Regions from separate parts of the Romboutsia sp. 1001713B170131_170501_G6 genome, predicted to be linked through region 2. Evidence: riboswitches for the same ligand, from Rfam matches in the RefSeq annotation. Region 2 holds a riboswitch; each other region holds the start of a gene.
What was found. A riboswitch is a leader RNA that binds a small molecule or an ion and turns the genes downstream of it on or off. The one in region 2 is predicted to bind thiamine pyrophosphate.
Positions count from the first base shown of each region.

Region 1: linked by a shared signal. The riboswitch ahead of thiS (sulfur carrier protein ThiS) and the one ahead of thiC (phosphomethylpyrimidine synthase ThiC) in region 2 are both predicted to bind thiamine pyrophosphate.
Region 3: linked by a shared signal. The riboswitch ahead of thiD (bifunctional hydroxymethylpyrimidine kinase/phosphomethylpyrimidine kinase) and the one ahead of thiC (phosphomethylpyrimidine synthase ThiC) in region 2 are both predicted to bind thiamine pyrophosphate.

Region 1 is NZ_JADPFC010000003.1:34,687-37,976, forward strand. It holds gene I4U89_RS08915 (thiazole synthase) at 1-383, opposite strand, end outside; gene thiF (sulfur carrier protein ThiS adenylyltransferase ThiF) at 403-1,209, opposite strand; gene thiS (sulfur carrier protein ThiS) at 1,211-1,405, opposite strand; TPP riboswitch at 1,536-1,647, opposite strand; gene I4U89_RS08930 (CPBP family intramembrane glutamic endopeptidase) at 1,870-2,646, shown strand; gene hpf (ribosome hibernation-promoting factor, HPF/YfiA family) at 2,739-3,269, opposite strand.
Region 2 is NZ_JADPFC010000004.1:233,674-236,963, forward strand. It holds gene nrdE (class 1b ribonucleoside-diphosphate reductase subunit alpha) at 1-969, opposite strand, end outside; TPP riboswitch at 1,349-1,451, shown strand; gene thiC (phosphomethylpyrimidine synthase ThiC) at 1,562-2,875, shown strand; gene I4U89_RS11205 (calcium/sodium antiporter) at 3,014-3,290, shown strand, end outside.
Region 3 is NZ_JADPFC010000001.1:377,209-380,498, forward strand. It holds gene I4U89_RS01850 (DEAD/DEAH box helicase) at 177-1,289, opposite strand; TPP riboswitch at 1,560-1,656, shown strand; gene thiD (bifunctional hydroxymethylpyrimidine kinase/phosphomethylpyrimidine kinase) at 1,807-2,613, shown strand; gene thiM (hydroxyethylthiazole kinase) at 2,632-3,290, shown strand, end outside.

The DNA of each region.
Region 1 (3,290 bases), on a different contig from region 2:
AGAACTACAAATCCTTCATCAGCAAGTGTTTTAGTTGCTTTTATAGTTTCTTCATTATCGGGTAATAAGTACTTTGTATCACTTATTACTTCTATTTTTATAAAGTTTCCACATCCCATTTTTCTAGCTATTCTTGCTATCCTAACAGCTTCCATATGATTAGTCGCTCCTGATGTATTAGGAAGTATCGTCATATTGTTAGGTATATGTGATAGTATATTTTCTTCTGTATTGTCTAAGTCTACTCTTCTTAATGCCATAGTTATTATTTCACTGCTACTTGACTCTATCACTCTTGGTAACATATCATTTGAACTATATTTTCCCGTTCCTATTAAAAGTCTACTATTAAACTCATGTCCATTTAATATTAATTTATCCATTTTTATCCCCCATCTAATCTTATTTGTCTTCTATCAATATTTTTGTTGCTAAATTAGCCATGTGATTAGCACATATAGCCACCCTTGGTGCCATAAGCCCATCACCTTCTTTAGCTTCATTTATCTCATCTCCACATATATAAAATTTGTCTCTAATTTTTCTTGTTTTTATTATGTTAGAATCATAATATCCTGCCATTCCAGATGAGGATATTAAATATTTATCTCTCATTTTAGTTAAAATGTTATTTGCAATTTCTGCTTTGTACTTTGGATTATCAAAAGCCTCTATTATTATATCTACGTTTCCAAATTCATGTATATTTGCTGAATCTATTATTTTGTTTATAGTTTTAACTTCTATAAATGGATTAATATTTTCTATATTATTTTTAAGTGCCTCGGTTTTATATTTTCCTATATCACTTATAAAATATTGTTGTCTATTTAAATTAGATGGTTCTACTATATCAAAGTCTGCTAATATTAATGTTCCTACGCCTATCCTAGCTAAAGATATAGCTATATTTGAACCCAATCCACCAATACCTAATATTGCTACTTTTCCATTTTTTAATTTGTAGTGAACATTTGGAGTATGTCTGCTAACCATAAGATTTTCTAATTCTTCAAATTTTGGAATTTCACCCCTTTTTATTAATGTAACTCTATCATTTTCATATAATTCTAAATCTACACATGCATCTACTGGATGACCATTTAATATTATTATCTCTGCATCTTTTTTATATTTTTCTTTAACTTTATCTACTGTAACTATATCTTCATCAATATTTACAAGTAGTTCATTTATAAAAAGTTGCATCTTATCCCCCTCCAACAAACCTTATGACTTCTATAACATCTTCTTCTCTTAGTATATAGCTATCGTATTGATTATTTTCAATTATGTTTAAATTTATCTCTACTACTACTCTATCTTTTTTTACCCCAATATCTTCTAATAATTTTGATATTGTCATACCTGATTTAAATTCAAACTCTTTCCCATTTACCTTCACTTACATTTCCTCCTTTTAAGGATTATCTTTTATAAGATATAAAAATAATTATATAAATTTAACTTTAATGGCATTAAAAAAGCACTCTCTTTTTATAGAGAGCGCCTTATTTAACTAAAAATCTAGGTACATTAAAATATACGAGCTTCCCTACGTAAGAATTATCTTAATCAGGTTCTTAGAGTCTGAAAGTTATGGCTTTACTTCTCAGCTATCCAATCATAGCTCCCCTAGCTTTTATTTATTTTTACAAGTTGAGTGTAGCACAATGTATTTTCATAATCAACAAATTATTAGTTTATAAATAAACTATATATATATTTATTATACGAATTTTATTTAATTTCCCTATTAAATTAGTTAGATTTCTTATGTATAATAATTATATAGTTATTCAATAATTTCAATATACTTTGAATTATTCTATAAATTAATTCTTATAAAAAATTCGGAGGCGAAAAAAATTGATTTCAAAAGATACAAAGTACTTTTTTGTAGTACTAATACTTTTTTGTATAATTGGATTTACAGTAACTATATCTACAACACAACTCAATATTTTAATATATGGTTCTCCTATTTTTATGTTATTTTATGCACTTTCAGGGTATTCTCCTGCTTTAGCTGGATTAATTACCGCTAAAAAGTTTTTGTCTAAAGATGAATTTGATAGATTTTTAAGGAACTGTATAAATGCAAACAGGAGTTTAAAGGAATATTTATATGTTATTATTGCCACTTTAATACTTTGGACCGTTCCATATATAGTAGTTGAAATATTTAGAGGATATGGTGCCTTACTAAAATCTCCACTAATATTTTTAAGTTGGTTAACTCCTATAATGATATTTGGGGGAGGATTAGAGGAAATAGGATGGAGAGGTTTTTTACTTCCTAAATTACTAAAGAAATATTCTCCTTTTAAAAGTTCTCTAATAATAGGTGTTATTTGGTCCTTATGGCATCTACCTTTATGGTTTGTAGTTGGTACACCACAACAACATACTAATTTTATTCCATTTGCTCTTAGTTGTATTGCTTCATCTTTTGTACTTACTTACATATACATGGAAACTAATAGCATTTGGCTTTGTATATTATTTCATGCTTTAGATAATGCTTGTTCTTATGTATTTGAGTATGATGTGGATTTACATATAATTATAGCTCTAGCAACTTGTCTAGCTGGTTTTATTATATTTTATATATCAAAAAAATGTATAAAACTAAAATCTAAATAATTCAAGTTATGTTAATAATAATAAGCTATTTTTTAATAATAAAAAACGTATTGAAAATTTCAATACGTTTTTATTATTAAATGTTTATGGTATTACACTTGTTCTATAAGGCCATATCCATCATGTCTTTTATATACAATACTTGTTTCATTTGTTTCTATATTTCTAAATACAAAGAATTGATGTCCTAATAAATTCATTTGAACAATTGCATCTTCTGGAGTTATTGGCTTGTCCATTTTAAATTGCTTTCTTCTTTTTATTACATCGTCATCTAAATCTATTTCTTCATATTCCTCTATATTATCAAATCTTATACTTTCATTTTTTCTATTTCTTCTTATCATTTGTGTTTTATATTTTCTAAGCTGTTTATAAAGCTTATCGTATAATAAGTCTATTGCTGAATATAAATCTTCTTGGCATTCTTCAGCTCTAACGATAGTTCCATGTTTAGTATATACTGTCGCTTCAATACTTTGATTTTTTCTCTTTACATCTATTTTAACATGTACATCAAAATCATCATTAATATATTTTTCTAGCTTTTCAAACTTACTTTCAATTTTTTCTCTTATTGCCTCTGTAACTTTTACATGCTTTGAAATTATTTTTACGCTCATAGTATGTACCTCCTGTATCTG
Region 2 (3,290 bases):
ATTTTTTAAAATATCGTACCATTTTTCCATATCCATCTCATCAAGATGTATATTATATTTTTTATAAACAGAATGAGGATAAAATGCATACGCTACCTCATTTTTTTCTGCTAATTCCATAAACTTATCTGGTATTAATGCCCCTAAGGATAATGATGCTAGTCTTATTTTTTCATCTGCATTTATCTTTTTGGTATCCATAAGTAATTCAAAATCTGGATGAAATACACTTAAATATACAGCCCCTGCACCTTGCCTTGCTCCCATCTGGTTAAAGTAGGTAAATGACTGTTCTAGCATTTTTGCAACCCCTACCACACCACCAGCTGCACCTTCTATATCCTTAATAGGGTCTCCCGAAGCTCTTAATCTTGATAAGTTAAGCGCTACTCCACCACCTATTTTTGATAGATGATTTGATGATGATATTGCATATGATATACCTTCTGTACTATCTTCTATAGATATCAAAAAGCACGATACCATTTCTCCTGCCCTAGCTCTACCTGCATTTAAAAATGTAGGTGTTGCTGGTTGAAATTCTTGTTTTATTAGCTTTTCTGCTAATTTTTTTACTAAGTTTTTATCACCATTTCCAAGTGCTAAAGATACTATTAGTACTTTATCATTATAGCTTTCTAATATTTCCTTATTATCATTTGTTTTAAGTGCATAGTTTTGATAAAACTTATTTGCACTCATATATGAGTTAAATTTAAATCCATAGTTTTTTATAATTCTTTCTATTTCTTTTATAAAGTCTATATCATATTTTTCTATTACTTCTTTAGAATAGTAATTATTTTCTATTAAATATTCTAACCGTTCTTCAAGACTATTAAATATCTTTGTTCTAGGTTTTATATATTCATTTATATAACTGTATAATGCTTCTTTATCTTTTTCTAATTGATATTTTCCTTCTTTATTTTTTATTATGACTTGATTATTTAGTTCTATCCAGTTCATTTTTCCCACCTTTTATTTAATGTTTTTCTAATCATTATCTACCACTTATAGATATAATATTTAAACCTAATACTATATATTGTATATACACCAATAAAAGTATTCTTAATCTATTATTATATTTTATTTTTTTTATTCTTTTTAATATATAGTTTTTTCAACACATATGGCATTGATTTTTTTATAATTACTATATATATTTACAAATAATATTTATTATGGTATTCTTAAATTAAGTGGGAACTTATATTTTATATAAGTATTACGCTAGCCCAAATAAAGGCACCTATCTTTTGATAGGTGCCTTTCCGTTTTTATAAGTATAAAAAATTTCTTTACAATACATAAATAAAGAACTACAATGTTTTTGAAAAGATATCTAACTAACTAGGGGTGCCTTTTGGGCTGAGAAATGATAAATTCATTAACCCTTCGAACCTGATGTAGTTTATACTACCGTAGGAAAGTTACTTTTGTGTTTATTAATAGCTATAAAACAAATATAGTCTATTTATTAATACATATTTTAAGAAGCTTTGCCTTATGGTAAGGCTTTTTTTATTTATTAAAATATAATAAGGGGGATTTTAATATTATGTATACTACTCAAATGGATGCTGCTAAAAAGGGGATAATTACTAAAGAAATGGAAATAGTAGCAAAAAAAGAAAATATGGATGTTAATATTTTGAGAGAGCTAATATCTAAAGGTAAAGTAGCAATACCTGCTAATAAAAATCATAAATCTTTAAATCCTGAAGGTGTAGGCGAAAAACTAAGAACTAAAATAAATGTAAATTTGGGTATATCAAAAGATTGTTGTGATATTGATGAAGAAATGAAAAAGGTTAATTTAGCATTAGATATGAAAGCTGAAGCTATAATGGACTTAAGTTCTTTTGGTAAAACCAAAGAATTTAGAAAAAAACTTATATCATCTTCTAATGCTATGATAGGAACTGTTCCTATATACGATGCTGTTGGTTTTTACGATAAAGAATTAAAAGATATAACTGCTAAAGAATTTTTAGATGTAGTAAGAAATCATGCAAATGATGGTGCAGACTTCGTTACTGTACATGCTGGTATAAACAAAGAAACTGCATCTGTTTTTAAAAGAAACAAAAGACTTACTAATATAGTATCTAGAGGTGGTTCTTTAATGTATGCTTGGATGGAGCTTAATCAACGTGAGAACCCTTTTTATGAATACTTTGATGAATTACTTGATATATGCGAAGAATATGACTTAACATTAAGCCTTGGAGATGCTCTAAGACCTGGGTCTATAAATGACTCTTCAGATGCTTGTCAAATAAAAGAATTGATGATATTAGGTGAACTTACTCTAAGAGCATGGAAACGAAATGTTCAAGTAATAATAGAAGGTCCTGGACATATGTCATTAGATGAAATCGAGGCTAATATGTTACTTGAAAAGAAACTTTGTCATGGTGCACCATTTTATGTGCTAGGTCCTATAGTTACAGATATAGCTCCTGGATATGATCATATAACAAGTGCTATTGGAGGTGCCTTAGCTGCTAGTTATGGAGCTGACTTTTTATGTTATGTAACTCCAGCAGAACATTTAAGGCTACCTAACTTAGATGATGTTAAAGAAGGTATTATAGCTACTAAAATAGCTGCTCATGCTGCAGATATCGCAAAGAAAATTCCTAAATCTAGAGATATAGATAATCAAATGAGTAAAGCTAGGCAAGAGCTTAATTGGGAGAAAATGTTTGAACTTGCTATTGACCCACAAAAAGCTAGAAGATATAGAAACGAGTCAACTCCTAAACATGATGATAGCTGTACAATGTGCGGTAAGATGTGTTCTATGAGAAATATGAATAAAATAATGAGTGGTAAAGACTTAAATTTATTAAGAGAAGATAATTAGTTACATACTTAATTTAATATTATAAATATCTATTATATTCTTTGCATAACTAAGTTTCATCATATTTTAATGATTTACAAAAGAATACATAAAGTGGTATACTGTCCTTTATAAATATATATTTTGGGAGGAATATTAATGGCATTTATAATATTAATATTAGGTTTTATTTTCCTTATAAAGGGTGCTGACATATTTGTCGATGGTGCTGCTTCAATTGCTAGAAAATTTAATGTTCCAGCTATGGTTATAGGTCTTACTATAGTAGCTATGGGTACATCTGCACCTGAAGCCGCAGTAAGTATTACATCATCATTAGCAGGACAAAATGATATGAGTGTTGCTAACATCGTAGGCTCTAACTTTTTTAACATACTTGTAGTGTTAGGTGTATCTGCAGTAATTGCAAAGTTAC
Region 3 (3,290 bases), on a different contig from region 2:
TGAGGTACTATTAATTATTATTGCATGGAGTGCAATATGCTTATATCTAGAAAAAAGATATTAACTAAAGAAGAATTAGAAAGTAAAGATATAGAAAATAAAGAATAAAAATGCCTAGAGGAGATATCTCCTTTAGGCATTTTTATATAAATGTACATTACTATTATATGCTATTTTTAATTATTATCTATTTCTCTTCTTGGTATAGAATATTTTATATCATTTTCTATTTGCTCTAAATACTTTTCATCCTTTGGAGCAACAAATAGACAAGTATAGCCCTTTTCCCCAGCTCTACCAGTTCTACCTATACGATGTATGTAGTCTTCTGAAGTTTCTGGTATATCATAGTTATATACATGAGTAACACCAGTAACATCAATACCTCTAGATGCAACATCAGTAGCTATAAGATATTGTATATCTGCATTTCTAAAAGATTTCATAATTCTTTCACGCTTTGATTGAGGAATATCGCTGTGAAGTTTAGCACAATTATAACCTCTTTGGCAAAGTGCTTCATCTAAAGCATCTACTCTTCTTTTAGTTCTACAAAATATTATAGCTAAAAAAGGATTATCTTTATCAAGAACAGAACATAGTGCATCTTGTTTTCTTCTATCTGTAGTTTCTACAACTTCTTGATTTATATTTTCAAGAGTTATTTCTTCTTTTTCTATAGATACAACAACAGGATCTGTCATATATCTATAAGCTAATTTTTTAACTTGTGAGTTCATAGTTGCTGAAAAACATAAAGTTTGACGCTTTTTAGGAACTTCTTTTAATATAGCCTCAACTTCATTTTTAAATCCCATAAATAACATTTGATCAGCTTCATCTAGAACAAAAGTTTTTAATTTACTAAGGTTTACAGTTTTTCTATCTAAATGGTCTAAGAGTCTTCCAGGTGTAGCTATTATAAGATGTATATCCCCTTTTAATTTTTTTAATTGACCTGCTATATCTTTTCCACCATAAGCAGATAATACATTTATATTTTTACCTTTTGAAAGTTCCATAGCTTGTTCAGTTATTTGAATAGCCAACTCTCTTGTTGGTGATAAGATAAGCGATTGAACATAGCTAGCTTTTGGATTTATATTTTCAAATATAGGAAGCAAAAAAGCTAGGGTTTTTCCAGTACCAGTTTGAGCTTCTGCTATAACGTCTTTTCCAGATTTAATAAATCCAATACTTTCACTTTGTATAGGTGTGGGAGAAGTTATCCCCTTATTTTTAAGTACATTTACGATTTCTTCGCTAATTCCAAGTTCTTTAAAATTCATTATATATTACCTCTTAATATCTTTATAATTTGAGCAACGGATTTGACCGAAGCGGATTATTTATTTATATTTTCCATATTAATAAATAATATCATATAGTTATAATTAATACTAATAATATTATTTATTAATACAAAATATTATTGTTAGTTTTATATATTAATGGGTATTAAATAAATAGTAATATGTATAAATATACAGAACATTTTATAAATTATAATTAAAGTTGATTTATTTGAAGTATAGAAATATACTATAAATATAAAATAAAATATTTGCTAGGGGTGCCGAAAGGCTGAGAGACGAAATGTTAACCCTTGTACCTGATCTGGATAATACCAGCGTAGGAAAGCTTGATAATATATTATTATATTATATATTAAATTAGAAATTAAGGCTATATTCCAATGTTGGGGTATAGCTTTTTAATTGCAAAAATATATGATATTGAAGTTAATTGAGAAGATAACAAGCTTTAGCAAATTAAATATTTAATAAATAAAAGGGAGAGAATCATATGAGAAATTACAAAGTACCTACACTGACAATAGCAGGTTCAGATTCATCTGGTGGAGCGGGTGTACAAGCTGATTTAAAAACATTTAGTGCAATAGGAACTTATGGTATGAGTGTTATAACAGCTATAACAGCCCAAAACACTAAAGGTGTATTTATGGTAGAAGACTTAAGTAAAGAGATAATTAAAAAACAGATAGAAGTTGTATTTGATGATATACGTCCAAAAGCTTTAAAAATAGGTATGGTATCTAGTGAAGAAATAATAAAAGAAATAGCAAAAACTTTAGATAAGTATAAGCCAGAAAATTTAGTAATTGATCCGGTAATGATTTCAAAGAGTGGATATTCATTACTTAAGCCAGAAGCAAAAAAAAGTATGATAGATTATCTTATACCAATGGCTTACATAATAACACCAAATACACCAGAAGCAGAAGAAATAACAGGTATTAAAATAAATTCAGTTGAGGACATGAAATTAGCAGGTCAAAAAATACTAGAATTAGGGCCAAAGTTTGTGCTTATGAAGGGGGGACACCTAGACGGTGATGCTGTAGATATACTTATAGGTAAAGATGTATTTGAAGTATATAAGAGTGAAAGGCTGAATAGAAAAAACACACATGGAACAGGATGCACACTATCTTCAGCAATAACTGCACACTTAGCCTTAGGATATGATATATGTGAAAGTGTAAAAAGAAGTAAAGAGTATATAACTAATGCAATAAGATATAGTTTTGATATAGGAAATGGAGTAGGACCAGTTCATCATTTTTATGAAATAGAAAACTTACAAAACTAATATTTAGGGGGATAGAATATGTATAGTTTAATAAATAAAGTAAAAGAAGTTAATCCATTGGTGCTTCATTATACTAATGAAGTTACTATAAATGATTGTGCTAACATAACATTAGCACTAGGAGCAAGTCCTTTAATGAGTTTTTCATATGAGGAAGTAGAAGAAATAGTTCAGGTAGCAAGTTCAGTAGTTATAAATATAGGTACTATGAAATCTTCTAACTTAGAATTATTTTTACAAGCAGGTAAAATGGCCAATAAGTACAATAAACCTGTTATACTTGACCCAGTAGGAGTATTTGCTACAAAAACTAGGGCAAATTTTGTAGAGAGATTATTAAATGAAGTAAAATTCACTGCAATAAAAGGAAACATAGCTGAAATAAAATATATAGGTGGATTTGATGTTAAAGGTAAGGGTGTTGACTCTTTTGATGATGACAAAAATATTGATGAAGCTATAAAAAAGATTGCCAATAAATTAGAATGTGTAGTTTGTGCAACTGGAAAAGTAGATAGTGTAACTGATGGGAATAGAATAATAAAAATATATAATGGAACGAGTAAGTTAAAGTCTATAACAGGTACAGGATGTATGAGTGCTAGTTTAATAGGATCATATCTTGGATGTACAAATAAAACTTTAGAGGCTATTTCTATGGGAATAATGACTATGAG